DNA from 2 places in the Paenibacillus sp. NPDC055715 genome. Region 1 is predicted to be linked to the other one. Evidence: riboswitches for the same ligand, from Rfam matches in the RefSeq annotation. Region 1 holds a riboswitch; the other holds the start of a gene.

The links. A riboswitch is a leader RNA that binds a small molecule or an ion and turns the genes downstream of it on or off. The one in region 1 is predicted to bind cyclic di-AMP.
Region 2: it holds a riboswitch for cyclic di-AMP, as region 1 does, so the genes downstream of both, ACWGOO_RS17560 (G5 domain-containing protein) here and ACWGOO_RS04110 (hypothetical protein) in region 1, are expected to answer to the same signal.

Annotation. Positions count from the first base shown of each region.
Region 1 is NZ_JBSHGA010000001.1:811,845-828,054, forward strand. Features, by position in the region: gene ACWGOO_RS04040 (histidine kinase) at 1-1,544, opposite strand, end outside; gene ACWGOO_RS04045 (hypothetical protein) at 1,531-1,722, opposite strand; gene ACWGOO_RS04050 (metal ABC transporter permease) at 2,080-2,907, opposite strand; partial or broken gene ACWGOO_RS04055 (manganese ABC transporter ATP-binding protein) at 2,936-3,022, opposite strand; gene ACWGOO_RS04060 (metal ABC transporter solute-binding protein, Zn/Mn family) at 3,069-3,509, opposite strand; gene ACWGOO_RS04065 (hypothetical protein) at 3,496-3,684, opposite strand; gene ACWGOO_RS04070 (DUF3153 domain-containing protein) at 3,921-4,730, shown strand; gene ACWGOO_RS04075 (thiol-disulfide oxidoreductase DCC family protein) at 4,735-5,175, opposite strand; gene ACWGOO_RS04080 (hypothetical protein) at 5,300-5,626, opposite strand; gene ACWGOO_RS04085 (Nramp family divalent metal transporter) at 6,062-7,384, shown strand; gene kdpC (potassium-transporting ATPase subunit KdpC) at 7,481-8,209, opposite strand; gene kdpB (potassium-transporting ATPase subunit KdpB) at 8,268-10,298, opposite strand; gene kdpA (potassium-transporting ATPase subunit KdpA) at 10,351-12,027, opposite strand; gene kdpF (K(+)-transporting ATPase subunit F) at 12,178-12,255, opposite strand; gene ACWGOO_RS04110 (hypothetical protein) at 12,462-12,857, opposite strand; cyclic di-AMP (ydaO/yuaA leader) riboswitch at 12,973-13,148, opposite strand; gene ACWGOO_RS04115 (hypothetical protein) at 13,321-13,476, opposite strand; gene ACWGOO_RS04120 (glutathione peroxidase) at 13,613-14,098, shown strand; tRNA gene ACWGOO_RS04125 (tRNA-Leu) at 14,256-14,338, opposite strand; gene ACWGOO_RS04130 (hypothetical protein) at 14,429-14,725, opposite strand; gene ACWGOO_RS04135 (hypothetical protein) at 14,922-15,143, shown strand; gene ACWGOO_RS04140 (helix-turn-helix domain-containing protein) at 15,271-15,654, opposite strand; gene ACWGOO_RS04145 (helix-turn-helix domain-containing protein) at 15,762-16,136, opposite strand.
Region 2 is NZ_JBSHGA010000011.1:3,310-19,519, forward strand. Features, by position in the region: gene tmk (dTMP kinase) at 1-590, shown strand, start outside; gene ACWGOO_RS17510 (cyclic-di-AMP receptor) at 666-995, shown strand; gene ACWGOO_RS17515 (YaaR family protein) at 1,196-1,639, shown strand; gene holB (DNA polymerase III subunit delta') at 1,844-2,839, shown strand; gene ACWGOO_RS17525 (PSP1 domain-containing protein) at 2,977-3,777, shown strand; gene yabA (DNA replication initiation control protein YabA) at 3,805-4,179, shown strand; gene ACWGOO_RS17535 (tRNA1(Val) (adenine(37)-N6)-methyltransferase) at 4,269-5,024, shown strand; gene rsmI (16S rRNA (cytidine(1402)-2'-O)-methyltransferase) at 5,021-5,902, shown strand; gene ACWGOO_RS17545 (AbrB/MazE/SpoVT family DNA-binding domain-containing protein) at 6,028-6,282, opposite strand; gene ACWGOO_RS17550 (HD domain-containing protein) at 6,614-7,897, shown strand; gene ACWGOO_RS17555 (TatD family hydrolase) at 7,939-8,706, shown strand; cyclic di-AMP (ydaO/yuaA leader) riboswitch at 8,911-9,193, shown strand; gene ACWGOO_RS17560 (G5 domain-containing protein) at 9,462-10,610, shown strand; gene rnmV (ribonuclease M5) at 10,758-11,303, shown strand; gene rsmA (16S rRNA (adenine(1518)-N(6)/adenine(1519)-N(6))-dimethyltransferase RsmA) at 11,311-12,195, shown strand; gene yabG (sporulation peptidase YabG) at 12,344-13,240, shown strand; gene veg (biofilm formation stimulator Veg) at 13,441-13,719, shown strand; gene ACWGOO_RS17585 (small, acid-soluble spore protein, alpha/beta type) at 13,884-14,063, shown strand; gene ispE (4-(cytidine 5'-diphospho)-2-C-methyl-D-erythritol kinase) at 14,209-15,063, shown strand; gene purR (pur operon repressor) at 15,250-16,089, shown strand.

The DNA of each region.
Region 1 (16,210 bases):
TCATAACGCTTGGATCTCGGACTGCCGGGAACATTGGTATGCGCCAGTTCGTCAATAAGGACCACCTCGGGATTGCGCCTGAGAATCGCTTCGGTGTCCATTTCCTCCAAATGTACGCCATGCCGCTCGATAGTCTGACGGGGAACGGTATCCAGCGAGCCTACTTGTGCCAGCGTTTCTACCCTTCCATGCGTTTCCAGCAGTCCGATAACAACATCAATCCCGCTTGCCAGCAGGTCATTTCCCTCTCTGAGCATCGTGTACGTCTTGCCAACACCGGGAGCAGCACCAATATATACCTTGAGCTTGCCGCGCCGAATTTTGGCAGCCTCAGCCTGCGCTTCCTCATCGCTCAGACGATGGTACGGATCATTGTCTCCTTCCTCCTGCCTCATCGTCGGCAAAATACGTTCACCCTCCTGCTCTGCGCGGTCGGCAATAAGCAGCAGGTCCATATTTTTCATCCGCTTAAAAATTCCGTTTACCAGCGAGCCTCTGATCAGCTCCTGCCACCGGGTCTGCCGGGAATGTCCCATAACGATCCGGGTAACATTACGCGCCACCGCATAATGGATAAGCTGCCGAGGCAATCTTCTGCGGGAAATGAGCGGGATTTCTTCAAATTCCGATCCTACCTTTTCAACCAACTGCTCAATCGAGCGCTTGAAGGCCGTCGATTCCTTGGACAGCTTGCGCTTCGGATCGACAAAGGAAGCCACCAGCATATCTCCACCCAGCCGCTTGGCGACCTGCTCCCCCCTGCGTACATAAATGGACCCATTCCAATGATACTGGACAGGCACCAAAATGCGCTCTGCGGCTCCTGACGCCCCGTGCAAACCCAATTCCTCCCGGTGCCGTTCCAGCGAATCGTTCACATCCTCTGCCACCAATCGCAGAGCCAGCTCACGCAGCTTACCCAGATTCCCCCGGTGAAACATCTCAGGATTGGGCGCATGCATGTATCCTTTCGCCAGCCGTTCCAAAATCGTTTCCGGTGTGACATCAATCAGACGAATTTCATCCGCCAGCTCGAGCGTATCGACAGGAACCGTATATTCTGCTTCTATCCCCGTTAGCTGATAAACCCACTCCGTAATCCCTTCCAGCTCATAGACATTGACCGTCGTAATGACGCTAATCCCCAGCTCCAGCAGATATTGAATATCCTCCAACCGGGTTGAAAATGGGGCGCCTTCCCGGTTGCGATGCGCCAAATGGTCCACCAGCACCACCTCGGGATTGCGTTCCTCCAGTGCTTTCAGATTCAAATCCTTCTGCTCCACTCCATCCTGAATCCAATGGATACTGGGTATCCGCTCCAGCGTGCCCACCTGCTCCACCGTCTCGCGCCGCTGCATGGTCGATACTGCACAAATTACAACATCAATACCTTCACGCTGAAGCGATTGTCCTTCCTGAAGCATATGATACGTTTTGCCCGACCCACTGACCGCTCCAATGTATATTTTGAGTCTGCCCCGATGCAGTTTGTTAATGGAATCCAATATTTCCTCTGGTGATTTACGTTTAAAGCTCTCCATTTTCGTGCCTCCCTGCAACGTGACAGATCGTTTCGTCCGTTCTTGTATCGCTGTAATGAATGTACTCCCGTGTCCCCAACAATTCAAGACGATCCACTCCAGCTTGCGCAAAATAAGCCACACAGAGCAGCATACGTGCAAAAAAACGCGCATTCAGGCATTTTCTACCTGCCTGCACGCTATTTTAGGTAACCCATAGATGATTGCTTCCCGCGAATTACTTGCTGTATGCACGAACCATTCCCCGTTGCTGGAGTAACTTTTGCCACACCACCCCATGGGACGGGGAAAAGAGAAAGGCCAGCAACAACAGTAAACCCGACGCTATACACAATCATACGGGATAACTTCTCCGTCAGCAGATAATGAAAAAAAACAACTGGAATGCCTACCGAAGCCGCCAACGCAGGATCGAAGGAAGTAATTTTAAATTGCTGAAAAATACCCCTATCACGAACAAATTAAACAAAAACATCGCCAACAATACTGCATCCCCCTGCCACTAACATTCCCGTCAAGATCACATAAAAGGTACTCACAGCGCACGCTCCTTTCCCTGGTGTGTTGCGGTTGCCTGCTCCAGATTTTTTCTGACGTTCAACTGAACGATAGCCTTGGAAATTAACCCGCGCTGCGGCGCAAAAACCAGACTCACACCGAACACGGCAGTCGCACACAGCACACACAACGGCCCTGTGGGCAGATTTTGCCCCAGAGAGCTGATGACCGTTCCACCGAAGCCCGCTATAGCACCAAATAAGCCTGAGAGGCACACCATGACACCCAGCTTCTCCGTCCAGTATCTTGCAGACACCGCGGGTGTAATCAACAGGGCCGCCATCATAATGACACCCACCGCCTGAATCCCGGCAACTAAAGCAATAACAATCAGCAGCATCAACAGCTTATCCAGCAAACCTGCCGGAAAACCAAGTCCACGGGCAAAGACGGGATCAAAGCTAAGCAGCTTAAATTCTTTGAAGAACAATATACAGATTCCGATCAATACCACCGAAATTGCTGCCATCGTGTAGACATCAGACAATACCATCGCCGCTGCCTGACCAAACAGACATTTATCCAGCCCGCTCTGATTCCCCGCCCCGCTGTGCTGGATTTCCGTCAAGAGCATGATGCCAAACCCGAAAAATACAGACAGCACGGCTGCAATCGCCGAATCGCTTTTGATTCGTGAGTACCGGGTAAGCGCACTGATGGCAAAAGTCGCAACAATGCCTGCAATGGCGGCCCCGATCATAAATCCAAATACGGATTTTGTGCCCGTAATCATAAACGATACACATACCCCCGGCAAAATCCACTGCATATTCGGATCAGCCAAAAGCGTAGCCAAGCTTGTCATACCGCTCACCTCACTCCGAGTATCGTGTCGGCACCTCGAAGGAAACGTCGAGCAGAACGGGCTTTTTTTGATAAGCTACAGATAAATCACGAACCTCAAGCGGTGAATGCCCCATATGTATTCGCCTCCTTTATTTGAGCGCTTTAACAATCGTATTAACGTTATGATTGACCATTCCAATAATACGTACCGTCTTCCGTGCCTTCTTCACCCATCGCATCCGAATACAGCACGCCGCCAACATTGATCGTATGACCCTGCTGCCCCGCTCCCTGAATGACCGCATCTATGGCCTTTCTCGGAACGCTGGATTCTACGAATATGGCCTTGATTTTATGTTCAACCAAATAATCACGCAGCTTGGTCACATCCTGAGAGCCCGCTTCTGATTCTGTGCTCATTCCTTGAAGCCCTCTCACTTGAATGTCGTAAGCATCTCCGAAATAGCCAAAAGCATCATGGGCCGTGACGAGCACGCGCTGGGTTTCCGGTATGCTGGCAATCTGCTCCCTCGTGTAAGCATACAGCTTCCGTAGCTCAGCGAGATAGGCTTCTGCATTGGCCTTATAATCCTCCGCATGAGCAGCATCAAGCGCCGACAATATCAGAAATCATGCCAATGGTAGCTGTAGCCTTTATTTTTTGCCCCGCCTTTCCAGTAGCTCCCTGCTCCGCCTTCTTACTATTAGTGCATGCACTTACTACAACTAAAACCAGGAACAATTTTCCTGCCATCAAAGCCCAACACAGTACAGCCGTCTTAAAACGTTTATTCATGCTTCAACAGCCTCCTTTATTTATATGCATTTGGGACAAACTATTTCATGATGTCAATTATTTTTTATCAATACTATATTTTAGAGTATGAACCAAAATGTTTATCTAGGTAAACATTTTAAATATAAAAACCTATTTATACTGTCAGTCCGTTCGATTTTAGCTCTTCGAATGTGTAATATATAGAAGATATCCAATCGTTATATGAAAGAACATAGATAAAGAAGGTGAAGATCATGGAGCAAACAGGATATGGCTCTTACCGGGACAAGCATCAACCAAATCGAACACGGAAAATGCTGCTCATTTTTGTGCTGCTGTGCTGTCTGATCCCTCTCACTTCCTGTGCACGTGGGGACGTTCATGTAGATGTTCATCTGGATCAGAGCGTGGACATGAATGCTTCGTTCAGTGTAAACAATCAGACACTGTTGATGCTGAATAATCCCGGGCTGCTGGACCGCTTGGCCAAGCGGATTCAAAGCAACAGCCTAAATGTTCAGCCACTATCTGAGCAGGGAAGAAAGGGTTATCAAATCAAGGGGCACTATCAAGGAGATTGGATTGCAAGCGGAAAAAATCCCAATCAGGGTTTAAATCTACCTGAGGGATTAGAATTTAAACGCGCTGTGACTCAACATTTTTTCACAACGAATGTTGATCTTACGATGAAACTCGATCTGCCACGGATGCTTCCGGAAGAAGCTCGGGGACTGAGTGACAAATTGGAGCAAATGAATGTGTTCGCACGCAAAATACTGGAGCGGCAGCTTGATCTTAATTTTAGCCTGTCCTTACCGATCCAGCCCGCTGCGAGCAATGCCAACAGTGTATCGGCAGACGGGAAAACGCTACGTTGGGATATTGCCCCATTAGAGTCTAATGAGCTAAAGTTATCCGTCAACGTACCCAATCTGCGTCATATCATATATGTAGTCGTTGCGGGCCTGATCCTGATTGCGGCAATTGTGATATGGCTGATCCGTCGTCATCGCTCCAAAAAGGGCTCTAATAAGGAAGCTGCTCCTCCGAAACCTGAATCCTGAACAGTTAAAAAAATCGTTGCCTTACTTCTGGAGGGGGGATCTGACATTGATCCTCTTCATCCTTGCCAAACCAGCGGTATCGGTTACGTGCCACCCAGTTATAGATTGCATTGCGTATAAAGCAGGGAACGAAGATGAAGACATAGGCCAGCGGATATGGAAAACGAAGACGTCTGGCAATCCGCAGAGCTGCGGTTGACCTCGTGTAATACATACCGTCTTCAATGAATACGAACGTATCCAGCTGATCCGTTGACAATCCTCCTGCACGCAATAGCTTTTGTCCCTGCTCGGATTGCAGGGAACCAAAATGAAACGTCCCCTTCGGGTCACGCTTAATAATGAAGCGGGCCGCCCCCTGACAAAAATGGCATACACCATCCACCAACACAATCGAATAATCTTGCTGAGAAGGATTTAGATTAGCATCGCCAGATTGCTTCATAAATGCATTTCACCTCCAGGAAATAAACAACAAAATACAATCAACAATATGAGTATAAGCAAAAAAACGCCGAAATCATCCGACGCTTGTTTAACAATGTATAGGCTTTTACCTGTTTTGAGAACTAGCTCAATGCTTTCTCAAACAGCTGTTTCGAATTAATTTGCTCTAAAAACTCATCATGGAACTTATCCATACACTTGCAGATAAAATCCTTATGGCATACCGGGCAAGGCGTCGTTAGCAATCGACTGATATTCGTCAAGGTCCACTCCGGATTACGTTGAGAAAAAACGCGGCACTCCGTTCCATCGGCCAAACTCATTTTAAACTCATAAAGCCCTTCTTTTTCGTTGCTGCCAGCCAGCGTGAAATTAACAATATTCGGTCTGTAAGACATCATATCACCCGTATTTTTCAAATTTGTTTCGTACATGATGACCAGAATCACCTAAGCCATCTTAATGAATTTTGGCGATGATGTCAAATGGTCGCGGATCTCGGCGAATCAAGGTCTATATGCAAAAACCGCCGATCAATCAGCGGCAGGTAGCCTGCCGCAAACGAACCATGCAAATGAATCATTTGAAATAAGGATGTTAATCATTTTATTTTCCGTTTAATTCCATAGCCACCCTCCCGCAACATAAAAAAGATCGAATTCAGGAAACCCAAAAAACCAAGCTGCTCCCTCTTACGAGTGTTATAGCTTGGTTTTTTTCGTTAGTTGGCTTCGTGAGGTTGCCATATTACTTCAAAAATAAGATTAATTTGCTTGACCACATAAAAGTTGCACTAGACAAAAACTATTGTAGCTGTACAATAGGGATAACGTGATCGTTATGTCACTAATAATATTTCAACCATAATAAAGAAGGTGAAGCGTATGAAAAATACAAAGGGAAACTTGGCGGAAATCGCTTCATTATCGGAAGTGAATCGTTCCTTGAACGTCCCGAAGGACGGCACGTGGTTTCGGAAATTCCTCGCCTTTGCCGGACCCGGCTATATGGTTGCTGTCGGCTATATGGACCCCGGCAACTGGGCTACAGACATTGCGGGCGGATCGCAATTTGGCTATACACTGCTCAGTGTCATTCTGATCTCTAATCTGATGGCCATCTTGCTGCAGGCCTTATCCGGCAAGCTCGGCATTGCTACAGGGAAAGATTTGGCTCAAATGTGCCGTGAAGCCTACAGTCGCCCGGTCGCGATCAGCTTATGGCTTTTATGCGAAATCGCTATTGCAGCCATGGATTTGGCCGAGGTCATCGGCTCAGCCATTGCACTAAAGCTGCTGTTCGGCATACCGCTATTGTACGGTGTCCTGATTACTGCATTTGATGTCATGCTCATTTTATTGCTGCAAAACAAAGGTTTTCGTGCTTTGGAAACGCTAGTCATTGTACTGATGGCGACGATTGCGGGCTGCTTTGGCATCAATCTCATTTTGGCCCAGCCGGAATGGAGCGGCGTGTTAGGTGGCTTTGTCCCGGACTCGCAAATTTTGACCAATCCAAGCATGCTGTATATCGCCATCGGTATTATGGGCGCTACCGTGATGCCCCATAACCTGTACCTGCATTCGTCCATCGTACAAACTCGTAAATTCGAGCCGACGTCAGCAGGCAAACGGGAGGCTATCAAATTCGCGACATGGGATTCGAGTATAGCGCTCATGTTCGCCCTGTTTATCAATGCCGCCATTCTGATCGTGGCCGCAGCCGTGTTCCATACAGCAGGAAAAACAGATGTGGCGGAAATCAGCGATGCTTTCTATCTGCTGTCGCCATTGCTCGGAACCACACTCGCCAGTATCCTGTTCGGGGTGGCGCTGCTCGCTTCCGGGCAGAATTCAACTATAACGGGTACCCTAGCCGGGCAAATCGTCATGGAGGGCTTTCTCAGCCTTCGTCTCGCGCCTTGGCTGCGCCGTCTCGTCACCCGACTCATTGCTATCATTCCAGCGGTCATCGTCACAGCTATCGCGGGTGAAAAAGGTGCCGAAGAGCTGCTCGTGCTAAGTCAAGTTATTCTGTCCATCCAGCTTCCCTTTGCCATCATCCCGCTCCTAATCTTCACCAGCGACAAAAAGCGTATGGGTGAGTTCGCGAACAAAACATGGCAAAAAGTATTAGCTTGGATCGTGACCGCTGTCATTATTATCTTGAATGTGGTGCTCATCGTTCAAATGATTTCAGGTCATTGAGAGATAAGCAACACTTTAAAATCAAGAAAAAGGTATCTCACCAGCCAAAATGGCTGCGAGATACCTTTTTTGATCACTCTATTCCAACCTCTAGACTTACCGCTTGGCAGGCTGTGCCTGTGTTTGGGCTTCAAGCGCAAGGTTCAGCTTGAGCACGTTCACACGCGGCTCTCCGAATACTCCGGCGCTGCGGTCTTCGGTCTGCTCCTGCACCAGTGCTTTCAGTTTATCCTGCGCAATACCCGTCAAGCCGCTAATACGCGGGATTTGAACCTGTGCCGCCTGCGGCGAGATATGCGGGTCCAGACCGGAGCCGGAGTTCGTAATCAGGTCCACCGGAACCTGACTGATCGGTACATCCAGATTATTTTTCTGCCAATCCGCTATCGAATCCTTGACCCTCTGTATTAAAGCCGGATTGGACGGTGCGTAGTTACTGGAGCCTGAACCAGCCCCGTTATAATCAATGCTCGATACCCGCCCCTGAAAAAACGCCGGATTCGCAAAAGACTGCCCGATCAGCTCGGAGCCGACTACCTGACCCTCCGCATTACGAAGCATGCTGCCGTTCGCCTGCTGCGGAAACAATACCTGTGCCACGCCCGTACTAACCAGCGGGTAAGCGAGACCGCATAGGAGGATCATCAGCGCCGAGGTACGTAAGACCACTCCTATAATGGTGCCTCCCCGCATCTCTTCTCTCTCCGGCTGTCCATTCGGCACAGCATCCGTCTCTGGACGCTTGTTATTCCCCTTCCCGGCAGACCCGCCTTTTTCGTGCGCAGCAAATCTGCGTCCGGACATCATCCGATAAAAGCCACTCATGTTGCTCACCCTTTCCGCTTCCATTCAGTATCCGAAATGTATACCTTCACAGGCTACGTTAAATCCACAAATGCACCAGCAAATCAATGGCTTTAATGCCGACAAACGGCACCACCATACCGCCCAAACCGTAAATCAGCAAATTCCGTCCCAGCAGGCGATCCGAGCTCATAGGCTTATACTTCACGCCCTTCATGGCCAGCGGGATCAGAAGTGGAATAATAACAGCATTAAAGATCAGCGCCGACAAAATAGCAGACAGCGGAGAGCCAAGCCCCATCACGTTCAATGCGCTCATTTGCGGAATCGCCAGCATGAACATCGCCGGAATAATGGCAAAATATTTGGCAACATCGTTCGCGATACTGAACGTTGTCAAAGCACCTCGTGTCATAAGCAACTGCTTGCCGATAGCGACTACCTCAATAATTTTGGACGGATCGGAATCCAGGTCCACCATATTGGCGGCTTCCTTGGCTGCAACTGTACCGCTGTTCATGGCCAGCCCGACGTCAGCCTGCGCCAGCGCAGGGGCATCATTTGTGCCATCTCCGGTCATGGCAACCAGCTTGCCCAGATCCTGCTCACGGCGAATGACTGCGATTTTATCCTCCGGCTTGCTTTCAGCCACAAAATCATCCACACCCGCTTCCCGCGCAATCGTCGCAGCCGTCAGCGGATTATCCCCGGTACACATGATCGTACGGATACCCATTTCCCGGAGCTGATCGAACCGCTCCTTCATGCCCGGCTTCACCGTGTCCTTCAAATAAATAATGCCATATATCCGATCATCCAGCGCGACAGCCAGCGGCGTACCTCCTTCAGAGGCCACCTGATTCGCTTTTTCCTCCAGATCGGCTGGAACGCTGCCGTTTTGCGATAGTACCCACTGCCGGACAGAGTCCACCGCGCCTTTACGTACCTTTCGTCCATCGGCCAGATCCAGACCGCTCATCCGGGTTTCCGCCTTGAACTCGATAAAGGTTCCGCCTGCTGCCAAGGATTCATCCAGCATGTGCTCCTGCTTACGCATCAACTCCAGAACTGAGCGCCCCTCAGGCGTCTCATCCTTCATCGAGCTCATCGCAGCCCACTTTACTAACTCTGTCTCCTCTACGCCCCCTACAGGCACGAATTGGCTCGCCATTCGGTTACCGAAGGTGATTGTACCCGTTTTGTCCAGAATCATCGTATTGATGTCCCCGGATGCTTCTACCGCCTTGCCTGACATCGCCAGCACGTTAAACTGGGTGACCCGGTCCATACCGGCAATCCCGATGGCTGACAACAGTCCTCCAATCGTGGTCGGAATCAGGCAGACCAGCAATGAGATAAGCACGGGAACAGGCAAGTCAATGTTAAAATGACGGGCAATCGGTGCCAGTGTCACCACCACGATCAGAAAAATAATCGTCAAGCTGATCAACAGGGTATTCAGTGCAATTTCGTTCGGCGTCTTTTGCCGCTGTGCGCCTTCCACGAGCGAAATCATTTTATCGATGAACGTCTCACCCGGCTCTGTCGTAATCCGCACCTTAATTCGGTCACTGACCACGCGCGTCCCGCCGGTTACCGAGCAAAAATCACCGCCCGATTCCTTGATCACCGGAGCCGATTCCCCCGTAATCGCTGATTCATCCACTGAGGCAAGACCTTCAATCACCTCACCATCACTCGGAATCATCTCGCCCTGGGACACCATCACAATGTCACCTTTGCGCAGCTCGGTCGAGCTGACCACCTGAATCTCATCCCCGACAAGTTTGCTTGCTTGTGTATCCTGCTTGGATTTTTTCAAAGAGGCCGCTTGCGCCTTACCCCGCCCTTCCGCGAGCGCTTCGGCAAAGTTAGCAAAGAGCAACGTGAACAGCAGGATGATAAAAACCGCCAGATTAAAGCCCATTTCGTTGCCAGTTCCAAAATAACCGGGGAACAGCAGCATAAGCAGCACGACCAGTGTGCCGATCTCCACGACGAACATGACAGGATTTTTCATCATGATCATCGGATTTAATTTCATAAAGCTATCCTTGATCGCATGCTTCAAGATGCTTTTATCCAGCATGCGTTTGCGTTGTTCCTTCATGATCGAGCACCCCGTTCATCCATTCTCATTTTCTTCTTCCTGTTCATCTTCTTCACATGGTCAGAAATTCAGCCACAGGCCCCAATACGATGACGGGCAAAAAGGTCAACGCGCCAATCAACAGCACAACCCCGATTAAAATCGCCCCAAATAGCTTGTTGTCTGTGCGAAGTGTGCCCGTCGTCACTGGAGTCGGTGCTTTAGTATTCAATGAAGCCGCTACAGCTAACAATGCAACTATAGATACATATCGTCCGAAGAACATAACAACCCCTGTTGTCGTGTTCCAGAATACGTTGTTATCCGCAAGACCTTCAAATCCCGAACCGTTATTAGCCGCAGATGACGCATATTCATATATCACCTGAGTCAACCCATGATATCCGGGGTTTGTGACCGCATCGTATCCCCAATGACTCATAAAGGCGAGAGCAGTCGGCACTAGAATGAGAAACGGATGTACCAAAATGGCAATCGCGATCAGCTTCATTTCCTTGCCTTCAATTTTCCTGCCCATAAATTCCGGGGTCCTGCCGACCATCAATCCACATATAAACACACCCAGAATCGCGTACATCAGCATATTCATCAGCCCGACACCCTTACCGCCGAAAATGACGTTCAGCATCATTTCTCCCAAAGCAGCCATACCGCCCAGCGGGGTCAGTGTATCGTGCATATTATTGACTGAACCTGTCGTAGCCGCCGTCGTTACCGCCGTGAACAGCACCGATTGTCCAATGCCGAAGCGAACCTCTTTCCCTTCCATGCTTCCCTGAGAAGCATCCACACCCAGTGCATGAATCAACGGATTGCCCGTTTTCTCCGACACATACGTAATGGATAGGAATACAAGGAACAATACCATCATCGAGCTAAAAATAATCCAGCCCTGCTTGCGATTACGAGCGAACAGCCCAAAGGTATACGGCAGAGAAGCTGGCATCACCCACATCGCCAAAATTTCCAGCACATTCGTCCAGGGACTTGGATTTTCAAAAGGATGCGCCGAATTGGCTCCCGCAAAACCGCCCCCGTTCGTACCCAAATGCTTAATCGATTCCAGCGAAGCAACGGGTCCCAAAGCAATCTGCTGCTGTGTTCCGCTCAACGTCGTAATATCCGCCGTAGGCTGAAGCGTCTGTGGTACTTTCAGTCCGACCAGCACCAGCGTAAGCACAAAGGCCAACGGCAGAAAAATCCGTATAATCGCTTTGATAAAATCCTGAAAAAAGTTGCCCATTCCTTCACCGCGCCGCGTCAATCCTCTCATAAAAGCCGCAGCAACCGAAAATCCGGAAGCAGCCGAAGTGAACATCATCATCGTAACGAACGCCATCTGCGTCAGATGCGTAAGCCCGCTTTCTCCGCTGTAATGCTGGAGATTCGTGTTGGTCATAAAGCTGATCACTGTATTAAATGCCAGTGACGCTTCCATATTGCCATTTCCAGCCGGATTACCGGGAAGCAGTCCCTGCAAGCGCAGCAGCACATAGCTGATCGCCACAAGCACGACATTCGTAGCAATGAAGCTCATAACGTACGTGGTCCAACGCATGCTCTCCAACTTCTTCAAACCTATAACCTTATAAATCAGCTTCTCCGTTCCGCCAAACACCCGATCCGTCCGATTCGGTTCATTTGAGAATACATGATAAATATAGGTGCCCACTGGTTTCACCAAGAGCAGCAATATCACAATCACAATTCCAATTTGCAGCAACTCCATCATCTATTCCCTCCTCCAAAATGCTCCTGCGTTTGGAACAACAGACGGGTTCATAGCACCAAGCGAGTGCACACGTTTGCGAAAGCCCGCTACCTCTGATGCCTCATCCTTGATCTGCTGTCCCCCGCCCGCTTTATCCTGTTTAGCTGATTAGAACTTTTCAGGATTCAGGAGTGCGTAGATTAAATACACAAACACAATAGCCGTAAGCGTAAGCACAACCATCATCCTTTTCGCCCTCCTTTGGAGGTCTGCGCATCACACCAGCGTACAAACATCAGTATCACTCCATAACTCACAGCCATCACGAGCAGCATGTATATATCCATCATGTTCATAACCCTCCCGTATCGGTCCTCAGATCGTCATTCTTACATCCTCGTACAATCACCATACAATGAATGCGAAAATTTTTATTTATATTACCTATACGACTATCCGTTCAGCAGGAAACCCACCTCTCCATTCAAAGTGTAGATCACATGGTCCGCTCCCAAACCTCGATAAATCCCTTGAGGATTATAGCCGTGCGTAATGACATAGATCGAATCTGATGTCAGCGGCCGGCATATTTGCAGAAAACGGCAAGTCAGATTCAAGCTGTTCTCGAACAAATACACGCAACCAATTTCTTTTTTGGGAAAATTCCATTTCCCTGCTTGCATCGTATTGATCCGAACAATATGCTCCACACCCATTTTTTTGAGCTGTCGTTCCTCCTGAGCGCTATTCGTAAGAACCGCAAACGCCAGTTTTTTGAACATAAGCAATTTCACAAAATTTCTGCCCGATTCATTCGGTGCAGTGACAATGATTAGCCGACCTTCCATCAGTAGCTCCTCTCCCGGTATAAAAAGACAACAAAAAGAAGCCAAAGGAAAAAGGCTTTCCTCCGGCTTCTTACATACCCATGATAAAATAAACCATGGCTGCACACGGCGGTTTGTTGCCTCTCCCTGTACGCTTACGAGGTTAGCTGTCGGATTCGGACGTGAGAGTCGCCCTATTTCTGGCACTTGGCCGGAAAATTCACCCCATGAGACACACGGACCTCTAAAAGCCGCATAGATCTCGTTTGGTTCCCCCGCTTTTGCAACTGCAAAATTCAGCGCTATAGACAATTCGTTGCTGCTTCATTCACTTCATTTGAAATTACGTCTGAATCATACACCCGCGCAAGGAATACTGTAAAGCTCACCTGCGGGGTTATAAATCCGCCTTTGGAGCATAAGAGATTAATTATAGCGCTTACAACATAAATATCCTTCTCCCAGCTCCTTCAAGCTCGGTTTTTCATCTCTTTTCAAAAATATCAGGCATGTCAATATTGGCGTATGGAGAGCATTTTTTGTCCTTTTTTTGTAAAAGAGAAAGAAAAACTGCTGTATGCACCTGATAAGCGCCGATTGAGCCTGTTTTTACGATGAGAAACAACGCAATTCGCCCCATTTGCAGTGCAATTTTCCGTTTTGGACAAAATACGATTTTACAGTTGCAGACGTCGCATTACATCTATTATAGACTTGCAAACCTTCGTTAAATTTCTTACAATTTAATTGTAGAAAACCAAATCAGGAGGGAAACCATGACCGTTTATGAATATGATGCACAAACTCTGCAAGGGAAAGAGATTCCGTTGTCCATATATGATGGTAAAGTTCTGCTCATCGTGAATACAGCCAGCAAATGCGGGCTAACCCCCCAATACAAGGCGCTACAAGAACTATATGACCAATACCATGAGCAGGGTCTTGAAATCCTGGGGTTTCCCAGCAATCAGTTTGCCAAGCAAGAGCCGGGTTCCAGCGAGGACATTTCGGAGTTTTGCCAAATCAACTATGGAGTTACATTTCCGATGTTTGCCAAAATAGATGTCAATGGCGATCAGGCGCACCCTTTATTCCGCTACCTCACCCAAACAGCTCCAGGCATATTCGGCTCCAAAGCGATCAAATGGAATTTTACTAAATTTTTGATTACACGCGAAGGGAACGTATTTAAGCGCTATGCCCCACAGACAACTCCGGATAAACTGGCGGGGGATATTGAGAAGCTCTTGCAGCAAAGCTGATAGGCCACTTCATCACCGTTCACAAGCAGCCAATCCAGGCGGCTGCTCCTGTGGCTAGGAAAAAGGGATATTTTAGTGCAGCTTATATAACAAAAAAAAGCATCCAATCACGTTAAAAACGTGTCAGAATGCTTTTTTAACTGTGTCTTGCATGTAATGCGGTCGAGAGGACTCGAACCTCCACGAGCGTACGCCCACTACCCCCTCAAGATAGCGTGTCTGCCATTCCACCACGACCGCAAATTCTAATGTTTCGAGGCAACAGGTTTATTATACTCCCTTGTATTCTATTTGTAAACATAAATACAATAAATATTTTAAATGAGCCGTTTAACCTGTCTGCAAGACCTGGAACACTATGTACGTACCGATCTGCATCCTCAGCTCACATCCCTCGATGGCATGGCTATCAAAAACCTTTATATCGTTGTTCAGCCACCCTATATGAGCAGCAACCGCCAGCGCGGGTGAAATTAACTGATTTCTTCGTCCTGCCCCATTACACGCCTCCAGCATCCCCCTGATGCCTGTTTTCACCCTTCCAGCACCAACGCCAAAAGCACTCCCACCACTTTCTTCAGTGACAGAGTGCTTTTTTATCCAGAATACAACTGCAATTTCGTACAATTAACAGGCTCCCGATGGATTATTCAGACCATCCATCACTTTAATAAGTAATATTTTTATCCAAATTACGTATTTAAGATTGTAAAAACACGTATAAACGTGTATCATAGTTTCAGATGGTTAATTATAACATGTTTACTGATGATTATTATAACACACCAATTATTCCGCAAGAATCCGTAAGGGGCGATTTCACTTGAACAACAAAATGCCTGTTACCTCCTTCGGGTGGGCCATCAAACAAAGGCTTGTCGAACTTCGGCTGGATCAGAAAACATTTTGTGAAACGCATAATATCCCGCCTTCACGCTTGTCCAATCTGATTCACGGCACCCGCAAAGCACAAAGGCACAGAAAACAAGTTGCTGCAATCCTCAACATCGACGATAACGATTATAAGGAGGCACCACCACTCTGAAACCAACGATGTGAGCGTCCCCCAAGTATACGGCACGCTATAACGTCGGCAAACCAAATAAACTCGTCAATCGAACCCACCGGTCCGTTTTACGGGTTTTTAACCTGAGTGATCTTTAGCGAGAAGATCATTCAGGCTGTGTTTTGTCATTCTCACCTTTTTGCTTACGATATTTCGCAAATTCCACATATTCTAATATGAAATTCTGTTCTTCTGTATCCAGGTCCTCTGCCTGGTAATTCAATGGCCCCATCACTCCAAAAAAATAAGCAGCCTTCTGCTCCTGAAGTACGCCCTCACCTGGCTTGACGCCTTTCATTAACCAATCCAGCGATACATTAAAAAAGTCCGAAATCTGGATTAAATGCATCGTTCCCGGCGTTGTTTTGCCTCTTCTCCAGTCCCCAAGATTCCCCGAGCTGATTTTGAGCTTTTCACAAAACGCCTTCTTCGTCATTCCCCTATCCTTAATCAAGGCTTCAATTCGCTGATAAATCGTTTGGTCTCCCAAAATTATCCCCCTCCGACACCCTAACTTTTCTTGAGCTATCCCCAAAATTCCAACCAACATTACAACCATACTTATTCGGTAATCATCACTTTAATAGCTGCACTCGTTTATTCCGTAGTTGAATTTTCCTGCTTTTTCTCTTTACGGAAGCGGGTAAATTCAATATACTCAAATATAAAATCCTTTTCTGTTTTACTAAGCTGCTCTCCCTGGCAATTCAGTTGCCCATATGCATCAAAAAAATAAGGGTCCTTCGACTCCCTCAGCACCTCACCCTGTACATCCCGCCCCAACATGATCCAGTCCAGACTGGCATCAAAAAACGAAGCGATTTCAATGAGCTTATTCGTGCCCGGTGTCGTCTTGCCTCTCTTCCAATCACCAAAATTCCCTGTACTAATACCCAACTGCTTGCAGAACGCCTTTTTCGTCATTCCCCGTTCCTTGATAAGCTCCTCAATTCGTTGGTAAATAGATTGCATAGAAGTCCCTTCCTCCCTAGCAGGCTCTCCAATAACGATATCATGTTTCCTGTTTCCATTTCAAAGATCACGTA
Region 2 (16,210 bases), on a different contig from region 1:
CCATGATCCAACGGCTGGCCAAGTTTATGGAGGAAGAAGGCTATCCAGTTATTACGACGAGAGAACCGGGTGGTATCGAAATTTCGGAAAAGATTCGCTCTATCATTTTGGACCCTGCCCATACAAGTATGGATGCCAGGACAGAGGCGCTTCTATATGCGGCAGCCCGACGTCAGCATCTGGTGGAGAAGGTAAAGCCGGCTATTGAAAAGGGAGCTATCGTATTGTGTGATCGTTTTGTGGATAGCAGCTTGGTCTATCAAGGGTTTGCGAGAGGAATTGGGATTGAGGAAGTGGCTTCGATTAATCGTTTTGCGGTGGATGATTGGGAGCCTGATGCAACATTTTATCTGGATATCGAACCTGAGTTGGGATTGGCCAGAATTAATGCGTCCCGGGGAGAGGAAATGGATCGCCTCGATATGGAAAGTATATCCTTTCACCACAAGGTACGTGAGGCGTATCTGGAGCTGGCCCACAAATTTCCAGAGCGAATTACGATTGTGGATGCATCTCCCGCACCGGAGCGGGTAGAGCAAGTTTTGAAGGATTTGCTGAAAAAGCGGTTTATTCAAAATTTTAGCATGTAATTGACAGAGGATATACGGTAAAATTGGGCTGAGGACTAGCTTGTTCCTAATATGGGCTTGAAGGAGGAATACAGGATGAAGCTGATTATTGCGATTGTGCAGGATAAGGATAGTTATAGATTATCCAGCGGACTGGTGAAAGCTAATTTCCGTGCTACTAAGTTGGCGAGTACAGGCGGCTTTTTGCGAGCAGGGAATACGACGTTTATGATCGGTGTCGATGACAATCAGGTGGACTCGTTGATGAATGTCATTCGCAGCAGTTGCAAGGTACGTGAACAGCTGGTCACACCCGTTACCCCTATGAGCGGGACGACGGACTCCTATTTGCCTTTGCCTGTTGAAGTGCAGGTGGGTGGAGCGACGGTGTTCGTGATGCCTGTAGACCGATTTGAGCACTTCTGAATCTACACAAAAGGACCTATTCTGCCGATATGATAGGGGAATTGCCTGTTTCTTGCCCGCATCATGGGAATGGGGAACAGATCCACTATAACGGTAGCGCCGAGGCGCAGTCCCTGGAAGGCCGCTGGATTCCCTCAGCTCTATGTTCAACTGTTCATGAAGGGGAAAAGCGGAAGTATTCGGGGAGAAAGCAGGTCTATATGAAAATAAATCCGGGCTATCGCCCTTTACAGAGTACATTGTCTACAAATGAAATGAATGCGAAGCCGATTCAGTCCAAGAGCTTTTCCGATGTTATGCAGCAAAATGGGCAGCAGGCTTCGCAGGAGGAATTAAACCGTCGTTTCAAGGAAATTCAGATGCAGGGAGACCGTCTGGCACGCTCGATGACGATTCGTGAGCTGAAGGCTTATAAGATGCTGGTTAAACGGTTCCTGGAGGATACGGTTCGGCGCGGCGTGTCTATGAAGGACACAAAGGGCTGGGATCGCCGGGGACGTAGCAAGCGGTATAAGCTGATTGATGAAGTCGATGAGTTGTTGCTCAAGATGGCAGATGATCTGCTCGAAACCGAGCAAGGCAAGATTGAGCTTTTGCAAGGAGTTGGTGAAATTAGAGGGCTGCTGATTAATCTCTCGTTTTAAAATATAAACTTCTTCCATAAACGAATACAAACGGGCTGTCGCCACGAAGGAATAATCTGCTTGCTGATGATGCTGGCAGATTATTTTTGACTATATTCATGTAGGCAACGTAGGTGGCGAATATGAATATAGCAGCAAAGCTGCCCTGAAAACAGCTATTTGCTGATAAATAACAGTTGTTTTCAGGAGAGAAGGTGAGGAAATATGTCTTTCCAAAATATAATGGGGCAGGATATAGCTAAAAAAATGCTGCAAAGCGCACTTCGGAATGGGGCGGTCAACCATGCCTATGTATTTAGCGGGCCGCCGGGAAGCGAACAGATGAAGATGGCACAAACCTTTGCCAAAGCATTATTTTGTGAGCGAATGACGGATAATGCATGTGGCGAATGTCTGTCCTGCCGTAAGGTAGAGCACGGCAATCACCCGGATCTGTTTATCGTAGAGCCGGATGGAGCTACGATCAAGATTGACCAGATTCGCGGGCTTCAGCGCATATTCTCTTACAAATCAGAAGGCTCCAATCCGAAGGTATATATTATCCAGCAGGCGGATACCATGACAGTGCAAGCTGCAAACAGTCTGCTCAAATTTCTGGAGGAGCCTCAGATGCCTGTGGTGGGCATACTCATTTCAGAAAATGGACAGGCATTGTTGCCCACAATCCAATCCCGGACGCAACAGGTTCCTTTTTATGCTTTACAGCCTGAAGTGATGATGCAGGTCTTAATCGGGGAAGGCTATACCGCAGGACTTGTCCGGTCGGCGGTTCACATTGCCTCGGGACTGGAATCATGTATAGAAATTCTCCAGCAGAATTGGTTTGCAGAAATTAGAAATGTAGTGTTACAATTAGTGAAGGAGTCCATGAGCCGGGGAAGCTCGTCCATTATTCTCGCTCAACAGAAGATTTTTAAAACTGGACTTTCTGAACACCTGGATATTCTGTTTCATTTGTTTCATTTATGGTTCAAGGATATGCTTCATTTCCGTTACGGAAGGCACGAAAGCATTGTTTTCATAGATCATTTGGAGTCCGTCTCCAAATTGGCAATCACCCGCAGTACGGAACAATGGGTCTCTTATATGGATTTGGCCGCGAATTGCAGGAAGAAGCTCCGTTTTCACGTCAATGGTCAATTGTGCGTAGAGCAGCTTTTGATTGGGTTGTCCGATACAAGCGGTTCCATCACCGACTAACAGGAAGGCGCGCTTGTTCCACTCTGCACAATCCGCGACGCCAGGTTCCCGGTTTGTGCGACAGTGAGACTTCAATTGCGGCCATTCGTACATGTCGGCTTCAAATGAGGTTTAGTGGCATACAAGGGGGTTAATTTTTGTATAGTGTAGTGGGTGTCCGTTTCAAGAAGGCGGGCAAGACTTATTATTTTGATCCGCTGGACCTTCCGGTGGAGAAAGAAAACTGCGTTATTGTAGAAACTGCACGCGGTATTGAGTATGGCAAGGTTGTGGTGGGCAAAAAAGAAGTAAATGATTCGGACGTTGTCCTGCCCTTAAAGAAAGTCATCCGTATTGCCGGAGATGATGACGCTCTTGTTGTAGAAGAGAATAAACTGGCGGCCAAGGACGCATTCGGTACGTGTTTAAATAAAATCAAAGACCATGGCCTTAAAATGAAGCTGGTAGACGTGGAATTTACATTTGACCGCAATAAGATTATTTTTTATTTTACGGCAGAGGGTCGCGTGGATTTTCGGGAGCTTGTAAAGGATTTAGCCAGTATTTTTCGTACACGGATTGAGCTGCGGCAGATCGGAGTACGAGATGAGGCTAAAATGCTGGGAGGGATCGGTCCTTGCGGACGTATCCTGTGTTGCTCTTCGTGGCTGGGAGATTTTGAACCGGTATCCATTAAGATGGCGAAGGATCAGAGCTTGTCGCTGAATCCGACGAAGATTTCCGGGTTGTGTGGAAGATTGATGTGCTGTCTCAAGTTCGAACATGATAACTACGAGAGCATGAAGGAAGAATTGCCGCAGGTTGGCAAGATGGTCGTCACTTCTCTTGGAGAAGGCAAAGTCGTAGGCGTAAATGCTGACCATCGTACAGTACATGTTCAACTGTTTGAGATTAGCAAGGTCAAGGAACTTCCAATGGACGATGTAGTCGTCAAGTAAACCATTAGGTTGCTTCGGGGTGGAAACTTGGATAAATTAAATGTTTTTGCGCGTATTCACGAAATGGAAACCCAAATGGGACAGTTGCATAGCGATCTGGGTGAATTGAAACTGGCAGTAAAAGAGCTGCTGGAGGAAAATCAACGACTAACGATTGAAAACGAACAGGTGCGCAAGATGCTCAAACGTGAAACCTCCAGAGAAGAAAAGACGGCAAAAAGGCCGAAGCTTTCTCCTCCGATCGTCATTAAGGATGAAGAGGAAACGGGCGAGGTTGTGGGCGAAGGCCACGACAATCTGGCAAGGCTGTATCATGAAGGATTTCATATATGCAACGTGTATTACGGACATTTGCGAACGGAAGGCGATTGCCTTTTCTGTCTGTCATTTTTGAATAAATAAAAACAAGCCGTAGGAGCAGGGTGCCTACGGCTTTTTTGTAAGGAAGTATGGGTTCAGAACGATTTGGGGTAAAAAGATGGGAGAGCGCTATGTACGAAAATGAACAGAAGTCTGAACGAATTGACGATCTATTGTCACATAATTTGCGTATTATCCAAAGTGATGAGGTGTTCAGCTTTTCCATGGATGCGGTTTTGCTGGCGCGGTTTGCCGGTATTCCGCAGCGTGGAAAGATTTTGGATCTGTGTACAGGCAACGGGGTCGTCCCCCTGCTGCTAACGACACGAACTAAAGCGGCTATCGAAGGAATTGAGATTCAACCGCGCTTGGCTGATATGGCTAGACGCAGCGTCAGCCTGAATGGACTGGAGGCAGCGATTCAGATTCGGGAAGGGGATCTGCGTGAGCTGGTTCAAATCACGGGGCATGGTGTATATGATGCAATTACGGTAAATCCCCCCTATATGCCGCTAAACGGCAGTGATATCAAGCTAAACCCTCATCAGGCGATTGCACGTCACGAGGTGCATTGTACGCTGGAAGAGGTCATTCAGGCGTGTACACGGCTTGTCCGTAATGGTGGAAAGGTCTCCATGGTTCATCGTCCGCAGCGGCTGGGTGAGATTATAACACTGATGCGCGCCAACAGACTGGAGCCGAAACGGATTCGGTTTGTCCACCCACGGGCCCATATGGAGGCGAATATGGTGCTCATCGAGGCGCTATGTGATGGTAAGCCGGAGGTTCGTCTGTTGCCTCCGCTCATTGTATATCAGGAGAGTGGGAATTATACTCAGGAAATAAGGGATATCTATGGAGAAGTAAGCAAGGGGGATTTACTGTGAAGGCAGCGGTGCAAAAAAGTTTTATAACCAGCGGAGAAGAACGGGGCAAGCTGTATCTCGTTGCGACACCGATTGGTAATCTGGACGATATGACCTTTAGGGCGATTAATACCTTAAAATCGTGCAGTATTATAGCGGCGGAGGACACGCGGCAGACGCGCAAACTGCTCACACATTTTGATATCACGCCGGAAATGCTATTCAGCTATCATGAACATAATAAAGCTGCCAGTGGGCCTGAGCTGATACGTTATATAGTAGAAGGAAAAAATTTGGCACTGGTCAGCGATGCAGGTCTACCGGCCATTTCGGACCCGGGTTCGGATCTGGTCAAGCTGGCGCTGGAAGCGGAAATTAGCGTTATTCCCATTCCCGGGGCGAACGCGGCATTGTCAGCTTTGATTGCCTCCGGACTGGATACGGAAAGATTTACATTTGCCGGATTTCCTCCACGGGAGAAAAAGGATTTGGAGAAGCTGCTACAATCATTTCAGGTATCTCACGGCACGATCCTGTTTTATGAATCTCCTCATCGTATTGTGCGGACGTTGACGGTATTGAAGGAAACACTGGGGGAACGCAGAGTGGTGCTTGCACGCGAGTTGACCAAGCTGCATGAGGAATGGATACGAGGAACATCGGAGCAATGCCTTGACAGACTGGAGGTGCATCCACCGCTCGGTGAATATTGCCTGGTAGTTGAAGGGAAAAACGAAGCAGAAGAGGAAGAGGAGCGACAGGCATGGTGGCGATCCTTATCTTTGGAGGCCCACGTTGCGCATTATGAGACAGAAGGGCTGACACGCAAGGACGCTATGAAGCGTACAGCTACCGACCGCTCCATTTCCAAAAGGGATGTATATAACGCGCTTTTATGAAAACTTCCTTGAACAAAAAAAGGGCCTTCCAGCGGTTGAGTTCAAACCGTGGAAGGCAACAAGGAGTATATATGAAAAAGGTTAGAATTAACAATCTCTTATAAGTCTATTATATACTAAAAATCTTAGTTTGTCACAGGTGCTGGAATTTCCGAGATGCAATCTTGGCAAACAATTTTTCCTTTGAAGTAAATTACGTTCTCGGCGTTGCCGCAGAAGATACAAGCAGGCTCATATTTTTTGAGCATAATGCGTTCGCCATCAACGTAAATTTCCAAAGCGTCTTTTTCGCCAATACCCAATGTGCGGCGCAATTCGATTGGAATAACAACACGTCCGAGCTCGTCAACTTTTCTTACAATACCAGTGGATTTCATCATAATAAATCAGGCTCCTCTCGCCGTTTAAAATAATATAAGTGTCATGATTCGACAAATTTTTCTCTTTTCTGATACTTACTATACCAACGATTCCCAAAACAGTCAACCTTAAAAATATGCTAACAGGTTAATTATGCAAAAGTATTTAGAATAAAGGTCATAATGCGTGTGCACTGCCTTATTTTATTGATGATTTAAGCCATTTGTCGATTTGGAAATGCCGAAAAGTTATAATTCGACATATTACGACAAACAATGTCGAATGAAGGGGATTGTTTAGGATTTCTTTGTATCTTAATCCATTATTCAGAATATTAAAGGAGCTGATATCTTGCACCAGCCACTCAGTGAAGAAAAAGTTTTTAAGGACCCGGTACATAACTATATCCATGTTCAGGATACAGTGATATGGCGTTTGATCAATACTTCAGAGTTCCAACGCTTGCGCCGAATTCGGCAGTTGGGTACATCTTATCTTACGTTTCATGGAGCGGAACATAGTCGTTTTTCGCATTCGCTGGGTGTATACGAAATTACACGGCGTATTATTTCCCAATTTGAACGCGATGAATTTTCCGATTGGCCGAAGGAAGAAAGTTTAGTCGCGCTGTGTGCAGCTTTGTTGCACGATGTGGGGCATGGCCCGTTTTCCCATTCTATAGAAGAGGCCTTTCATATGAACCACGAGGATTGGACATGCCGGATTGTATTGGGGAATACGGAGATTAACGCTGTGTTACGGCAAGTCGATGAGGAGCTTCCGACGAAGGTGGCTGCGGTGATTGCCAAAACGTACGACAAGCCGATTGCCGTAAACCTGGTTACAAGCCCACTGGATGCAGACCGCATGGATTATTTGCTTCGGGATGCGCACTCGACAGGCGTCAATTATGGCACTATTGATCTGGATCGTATTTTACGGCTGCTACGTCCACATAATGGAAGGATTGTTGTGAAGGAGTCAGGCATGCATGCGGTAGAGGATTATCTGATGTCGCGTTACCAGATGTATTGGCAAGTTTATTTTCACCCTGTGACGCGCAGCTCGGAAATTTTATTGCGTAAAATTTTCAAGCGGGCGAAGGAGCTGTTTAGAAATGGATATGAGTTTAGTTTTCTGCTGGAGCCGTTGCCGGACCTCTTTCGGGGAGAGCTTACGGTGGAACAATATTTGATGCTCGACGAGTCTTTGATTCAGACAGTGTTCAGTCAGTGGAAACGGGAAAAGGACGAGATTCTAAGTGATTTGAGTGCCCGTTTTATGGATCGCAAGCTGTATAAATATGTAGAGATCGAAAATATGGATACAGATACCATTGACGACATTCGGACAGCGCTGGAGCAGGTTGGTTTGCACCCGGAATATGATCTGGAAATTGATTTTCCGACGGATCTTCCTTATGATGTGTTTCGGCAGGGTGGCTCGACGGACAACCAGATTTTACTGCTGGGACGCAAAGGAGAAGTGAGAGAAATTTCCGAAGTATCGGAAATTGTGCGCTCCATTAGCGGTATTCATCGGGGTAAATATCATATGTACTATCCCCAAAACAAATTGGATGGGGTAAAGGACAAGCTTCCTGACGAAATAAGGAATTATTTTGTCAAACAATAGACAATTATATGACAAATAAAGTAATAAAGGAGACGAAAATTTTGAATTTATTCGACACTCATACTCATTTGGATGCGCCGCAATTTGACGAAGACCGCGAAGAAGTTATAGCACGCGCTTTCGAATCGGGAGTGACCCGTATGATTAATATCGGATTTAACCGTGAGACCATTCCGTCTACCATGAAATTGGTCGAAACATATGATTTTATTTATGCGGCGATTGGATGGCATCCACAGGATGCGATTACGATGCAGGAGGGCGATCTGGAATGGATTGCATCGTTATGCAGTCATAAGAAAGTCGTGGCGATCGGGGAGATTGGTCTGGATTATTATTGGGACACATCACCAAAGGATGTACAGCATCGGGTGCTTCGCAACCAGATTGGACTGGCTCGTGAGCTGAGCATGCCCATTGTTATCCATAACCGGGATGCACATGAAGATATTGTTAAAATTTTGCGTGAAGAAAAAGCGGGTGAGGTTGGCGGAGTCATGCATTCCTTTTCCGGGAGCTGGGAGACGGCTAAAATGGTGCTGGATATGGGCTTTCACCTCTCTTTTGGAGGGCCAATAACATTCAAAAATGCCAAGCAGCCAAAGGAGGTTCTCGCACAGATGCCGCTGGACCGTCTGCTTATTGAAACGGACGCTCCCTACCTGACGCCGCATCCGTTCCGCGGAAAGCGAAATGAGTCCGCGCACGTGGGATTGGTCGCAGAGGCGGCTGCCCAAATCAAGGGAATTACGGTGGAGGAATTAGTGTCAATTACGACCCAAAATGCACTGGGAATATTTGATATTTAGTGGAAAAGTGAAGAAATCGATTAAAATAAAGAGATAGGCGAAGATAATCATGAGTTTATTGCAGGAAACTCAAGAATATTACAATATTTTAACCGAATATTTTTAAAAATGTACTTGAAACCTGCTTTACAACATGAATAGAAACAGGATATCATCTTTTCAGTGAATTGTTGTTTGAGTGTAAACATCAACAGCTCATTTCATGAACCAGTCTCGCTGAGTCCCTTTTACAGGGAACGGGGGAACCGATATGGCTAACAGTACGTCCGGCGTATGGGCAAGAAGGGAACGTCTCTTCCGCCAGCCGGCTCGACCGAAATTCTTTTCCCGGATGGGATTGAACAGGTGGAGGGGCCGTATTTCGATTTCTTTTTGGGTCTTCGGGGTGAATGTGAAGGCGACCGCCATGAGCGGTTGACCCAAGCTAGGGCGTCTCTCTACGTCCGAACCCGACAGCTAACCCCGTAAGCGTAACAAGAGAGAAGCCATCTCGTGCATGATTTTTCCGCATATTCGCACATGCCGGAAGCCACGAAAGAGCTCTCTAGTCTCTTTTTTTGGCTTTTTTGTTGTGAATAAAAGAAAATCTGTCATCATACTGTGATTAAACAGGGGAGGACAGCATGCCGCGAAGACGGGTACATGGTGCAGGACAGTCGCAGTACGGGCTTGTCTTGTAGAAAATCTGTTATAGTCACGTCAATCTCGACTATGTCTTACTCCAGACGGCGGGCTATGTAAGGAGGACGGAGGAAATGGGCATTTTCCAAAAAGAGGAGTCCCATGAGTCACGCTCATCCAGCATGTCTTACGTATTGCGTTGGAAGCAAGAAAATGTGCGCCAGGCTGCTTTGGTTGCTATTTTTCTAATCGCACTAACGATTATGATTTCAATTCTGGTGTACACTCAATCTAAAAAACAGGTCTTTTTTGTCATCGACGGTAAGGCATCTGCGGTAGAAACCCGGGAATTCAAGCTCCAAGATTTGCTCAAAGAGCATTCTATTTCACTTCAGCCGCATGATACGGTTTCGATGCCGCTGAACGGAGCAGTAAAGGATGGGGATCGCGTAGTCATCAAACGTGCCAATCAGGTCAAAGTATCCTCAGGCAATGAGACGAAGAAGCTGTACACAACAGAAAATACAGTAGAGGGTGCCATTCGCGCCTCGGGCTATAAATTATCGTCAAATGATAAAGTTTACCCTGATCTGGATGCCTCTGTTTCGTCTAACATGGACATAAAAATCGTCCGTGTGAAGAAACAGCAGGTCGAACAGAAGCAACAGGTACCTTATCAGGTCATCAAAACGTCCGATCCGAGTCTCTATAAAGGGGATAATCGGGTCATCCAAAGCGGTAAAACGGGTATTGTGGTCCAGCATGTTCAAAAGGTATACCATGACGGAAAATTGGTATCCAAGCAGCTGGTAAACAAGGAAGTCGCGCGGAATCGTGTGGATAAGGTAATTGCGGTAGGAACGAAGAAAAAACCGGTTGTTCTTGCTGCTTCCGTTGGTCCCAAAGATGCCGTTAAGGCAACACGAGTTAGTTCGGGCAATGCTGTCCGTAAAGCAGGTGTGAATTTTAAATACAGCAAAGTATTACAAAACGTCTCCATGACGGCGTACTCCTCACAGGAATCAGGTATCGGTACACGTACCGCATCCGGTTCGCGTGTCACGGAAGGACGCACCATCGCTGTCGATCCGAGTGTGATTCCAATCGGCTGGTGGGTGTATATCGAAGGGGTGGGCTTCCGCCGTGCGGAGGATACCGGTGGCGCAATTAAAGGCTACAAAATCGATGTGTATTATGAGAGTTTGGGTCAGGCCAATCAGTTTGGTCGGAAGCACGGTAAAACTGTATATGTGATTGGACCCGTGAAGCCTGAAATCAACTAAAAACGTGTTGTATATGTTTAGGGCAATGCGATAGTATTAACATCATAGTTATGCCATGCTAAGAAGAGGATACCCTCTTCTTATTTTGTTTTCAAAAGCAGGGAAAGATGAATATAGCTTACTGTGTAGCAGTGGAGGGAAACGCAAATGATCAAGGAAGTGATCGTGGTAGAGGGTCGGGATGATACGGTGGCTATTCGCCGTGCTGTCGAAGCGGATACAATAGAAACGGGCGGCTCTGCCATTAATAAAATGACGCTGCGCAAAATTGCACTAGCGCAGGAGCGGCGGGGTGTCATTATTTTGACCGATCCCGATCATGCAGGGGAGCGCATCCGCAAAATTATCGCCTCCAAGGTGCCCGGCTGCAAGCAGGCCTTTATACCAGAGGAGGAAGCGACGCGCAAAGGGGATATTGGCGTGGAGAATGCCTCGCCTGAAGCGATCAGACATGCTCTCGCACGGGTGCATACGACGGTGGAAGGGGCCGATCCTCTAATCGATTGGGCGGATCTGATTGACGCCGGACTTATCACCCACCCGAATGCTGCTGCACGACGTATGGCTTTGGGTAATGTGCTGGGTATTGGTTACTGTAACGGTAAGCAGCTACATAAACGGCTCGCTGTGTTCCAGATTAGCCGTGAGGAATTTGCCGGTGCGCTGGCACAAATTGAAAGTGAAGGATTGTGATATCCGTATGACAGGGATTCAAGATATAGCAACACCAAGGCGCACGAAGGAAATTATTCAGCGGCACGGGTTTTCGTTCAAAAAGAGTTTGGGACAAAATTTTCTGATTGATCAAAATATTCTGAACAAGATCGTGAATGCTGCGGGATTGGACGATACGAAGGGCGCACTTGAGATCGGTCCGGGGATTGGCGCTTTGACCGAGAAGCTGGCGCAATCGGCCAAGGTAGTTACTGCTGTCGAGATTGACCAGCGGCTTCTGCCTATTCTCGAAGAAGTGCTGGCCCCTTATGAGCATGTGAAGGTACGCCATGGGGATGTGCTGAAGCTGGATTTGCGAGAGGTATTCGCTTCCGATTTTGCCGGGGTCAGTAAAGTGAGCGTCGTCGCTAATCTGCCGTACTACGTCACTACACCGATTCTGATGAGGCTGCTGGAGGACAAGCTCCCTCTGGAGAATATCGTCGTCATGATCCAAAAGGAAGTGGCTGAGCGTATGGCTGCGTCTCCTGGGACGAAGGATTACGGCAGTTTGAGTATTGCAGTGCAATATTACAGCGAACCTGAATTGGTCTGCATCGTGCCGAATACGGTGTTTATTCCCCAGCCGAATGTAGAATCGGCGGTCATTCGTCTGCGTGTGCGGGAAGTGCCTCCGGTAGAGGTGGTGGACGAGCAGCATTTCTTCGAAGTCGTTCATGCTTCCTTTGCTCAACGCCGCAAGACCATTTCGAATAACCTGAAAAGCCGCTTCTTTACCAAAGAGAACAGGGACACGCTAGAGCCGCTGTTGCTTCAGGCAGGCATAGACCCTTCCCGTCGGGGAGAGACGCTGAGTATCGAGGAATTTGCGCGTCTGAGCGCTGTGTTGCTGGAAGCCGGGATTTCCTGAGCTGACGCACGAGCTACCGCTTAGCAGTAGTCAGGGGGCCTCTGGTTACGCTCTGCACGGTTGTGGCTGGGATGCATAAGCTCCTGAGAAGGATAAGGAACCAAACTGTGCATTCACCCATACGATATGGGAGGGGTGATACAGTGTGATGATTTTAGGAGACTTGGTCGTTCGGAAATCGTACGGCGGAGACGTCACGTTTCGCGTTGAGGGCATCCAGCGGGATAAAGCGATCATTAAGGGGACGGAATTTCGGTTGCTTGCCGATTCCCCCGTGAACGATCTGGTCAAGGTGCCTGCAGACCAGATTAGCGGGAAGACACGGCAGGCCCATATTAAGGCGGGTGAGTCTCTCAGTCTGTTGCAGCAGGCACGACAGAAGCAAGCAGCCCGCAGTCAGGCGGCTTTGATCGGGGAGTGGAGTGATCCGGTGGAGTCGACGTATTTTGAAATGCCCGGCAAGGTACTTCACTTGGATGGGGACCCCGGATATTTGAAAAAATGTCTCAGCTTATATGAGCAGCTCCGCGTTCCCGCAGAGGGACATCATGTGCATGAATCGGCTATGGCTGACACGTTGTATCGGCTGCTTCCCCGTATTCGCCCGGATATCGTAGTCATTACTGGACATGACGGTGTATTGAAGCAGCCGCAGCCTTATGATTTATATAGCCTGAAAAGCTATAAAAATTCGCAGAATTTTGTGGCGGCGATCCAGGTAGCGAGACAATATGAACGTCATTTGGATTCACTGACGATTGTGGCGGGAGCATGTCAGTCCCATTTTGAAGCGCTGCTGCGTGCAGGAGCGAACTTTGCCAGTTCACCAGGGCGTATCCTGATTCACGCGCTTGACCCGGTATATGTGGCTGCCAAGGCTGCTTTTACGTCGATCCGTGATACAGTCAACATGGGCGACTTGTTTCATCAGACGATTAGTGGCAGCCGTGGAGTGGGCGGTATCGAAACCCGGGGAAGCTATCGTATCGGTTTGCCAAAGCTAGAAAATTTGTCAACTCTTAAAGTAACGCCTTCTGCAATCTAGGGTTTGAACCTATTGAATAGGATTTGTCTGGATAAAAGGCCTCTGGTTACAGGGGCTTTTTTGAATTTTACACACATTATTCCTGTTTTCAAAAAATTAAATTGACAACTTATTTTTCGTGTTGATATAATATTTGGTTTGATTTGACATCGCCTCTAAAATTCGTTATAATGGACAAGGAAAGAGGTGGTCGTTAGGCAATGGCTAAAAATACGCTGTTGGAAATCAAACGCAGTCTCGACGCACATGTAGGGCAAAAAATTTTGCTGCGGGCTAACGGCGGACGCCGTAAGACCGTCGAACGAACTGGTGTCTTGGAAGAAACGTACCCTTCTGTTTTTATCGTCAAGCTGGATCAGGAGCAACAAACGTTCAAACGTGTCTCCTACAGCTATGCTGACATTCTTACCGAGTCGGTGGAAGTTACCGTATATGATCCCGATTCCCATACAAGTGTCGAATATTTTGACACACCTTAATTGATTTTATGTAATGTATACCGGCTTTGCAGGTTTAACTTCGGCTTCGTCATTTCAAATGACGAGGCCGTTTTGTATATATGGGACAGGATGAAGCATCGTGTCTCTGCGCATACTAAGGAGGGAATGATCTTCCTTATTCCACTGCCGAAGGAGGCGTATGTATGAGTCGGAGAAGGCGAAGTGTCATGTCTGAAGAGCTTAAGTATGAGCTGGCTAAGGATCTTGGATTTTACGATACGGTCAAAGAAGAAGGCTGGGGAGGCATTAAAGCCAAGGATGCGGGCAATATGGTCAAGCGGGCCATTCAGCTTGCAGAGCAGGCAGCTTCCCGCAAGTCGTAGCCATCGACGGTGTTGACGAAAAAGCGGGGATATTCGGTTCATACCGGGTGATCTCCGCTTTTTTTGAACCTCATGACTTGACAGGCCGAGTCTGATATAATGTGTTAAGCTGTCTTGAGGGAAAAGTTGAAGGTGGGTGAACGCCTTGAAAATATACGAAAAAGCACCGGCGAAAATCAATTTAATGCTTGATGTATTACGCAAGCGAGATGACGGATATCACGAGGTCGAAATGATTATGACCATGGTCGATCTGTCCGATCGTTTGACGATGTCTGAGCTACCGCGTGATACCATTATTATTTCAAGCCAAGCCGGGTACATACCGCTAGATGAGAAGAATTTGGCTTTTCAGGCCGCGCGTCTGATTAAGGAACGTTATGATGTCTCTACGGGCGTGCATATCCATTTGGACAAGCATATTCCGGTAGCCGCAGGGTTAGCAGGCGGCAGCAGTGATGCGGCGGCAGCGCTGCGTGGGCTGAACAAGCTGTGGAAGCTTGGCATCTCGGATGCTGAATTAAGAGTACTGGGCGCAGAGCTTGGCTCTGACGTGCCTTTCTGCATTACAGGCGGTACAGCTTTAGCGAGCGGACGCGGGGAATTGCTCAAGTCACTTCCGAATCCGCCCCAATGCTGGATCATTCTCGCGAAGCCGCCGATTAATGTATCGACGGCTGAAGTGTATGGGCGCGTCAAAGCGGATCAGATCACGCATCATCCGTCTGCCCGGCAGATGGAGCAAGCGATCCGTAACGCTTCTTTTACCGATGTATGTAATGCGCTCGGGAATGTACTGGAGGATGTCACACTCAAGCTGTACCCGGAGGTCGAGCATCTTAAAAACTCCATGATCCGACTGGGAGCGGATGGCGTACTGATGTCAGGCAGTGGTCCTACGGTGTTCGGGCTGGTGTCGAAGGAAGCCAAAGTACCGCGCATTTATAACGGACTTAGAGGATTCTGCAAGGATGTGTACGCAGTACGGCTTCTGACTTGATTTTTGGTTATTTATTTCTAATTTTAGTGGTATTTGTTGTACAAATACGTACGAATATGATATATTTACTATTAAATATTCGGATTTTACTATATCACTTACATTCCGCCAGCAGCCGGCCAGTCCGACGGTGCTTTTACTGTACGAAGCGGGCGGCAGGAGAAGAATAGATCGCGAGGAATTGTTGTGAAAAAACTTAAAAGAAGCTCACGATTGGTGGAAATGACACAATTTTTGCTGTCACGGCCGCATACGTTGGTGCCTCTTACGCATTTTGCGGATCGTTATGGAGCGGCTAAATCGTCTATAAGCGAAGACCTGGCCATCATCAAGGAAGTATTTGAGGATGAAGGCATTGGTGAGCTTCTGACGTTGGCGGGAGCGGCAGGAGGCGTCAAGCTGATCCCAAGACTGTCCAAGCAGCATGCCCTCACATTTGCGAATGACCTGTGTGCACAGTTGGAGCAGCCGGATCGCATCTTACCCGGAGGATATCTGTATCTGTCGGATCTGCTGGGTCAACCGGCGATGATGAATGAGGCTGGTAAAATATTCGCTACTGCATTTGCCAACAGACAGATCGATGTAGTCATGACGGTGGAAACCAAAGGGATTCCGCTTGCCTATGCAACGGGAGCACAGCTAAACTTGCCAGTTGTCCTCGTACGGCGTGATCATCAGGTGACGGAGGGCTCGGCAGTGAGTATTAATTACGTTTCAGGATCACAAAAGAGCCTGCATACGATGTCATTGTCCAGACGTGCGATGCGCGAGAAATCGCGTGTACTCATCGTGGATGATTTTATGAAGGCAGGTGGTACGATTCAGGGGATGGTCGACTTGCTGGCTGAATTTGATGCTGAGGTAGCCGGAGTAGGTGTGCTGGTGGAATCGGGCGAGGTGGAGAACGAAGAGCGCTTGCTGCACGATTATATTTCACTGGCGAATCTGACCGCGGTCGATTCCCGAAGCAAGCAAATTACAGTCAAGCTGGGGAATTATTTTGATGAGTCTACAAGTCAGTGAAATGTCACAATTCATCAAAATATCCCTAAATATGTCGAAAAGAAATCTTTTCAAAAAAATTACCTGAATTTAGGATACCATTTGTCCAAAAAAAGAAGGAATTCGAAATGCTGTGTGGAAT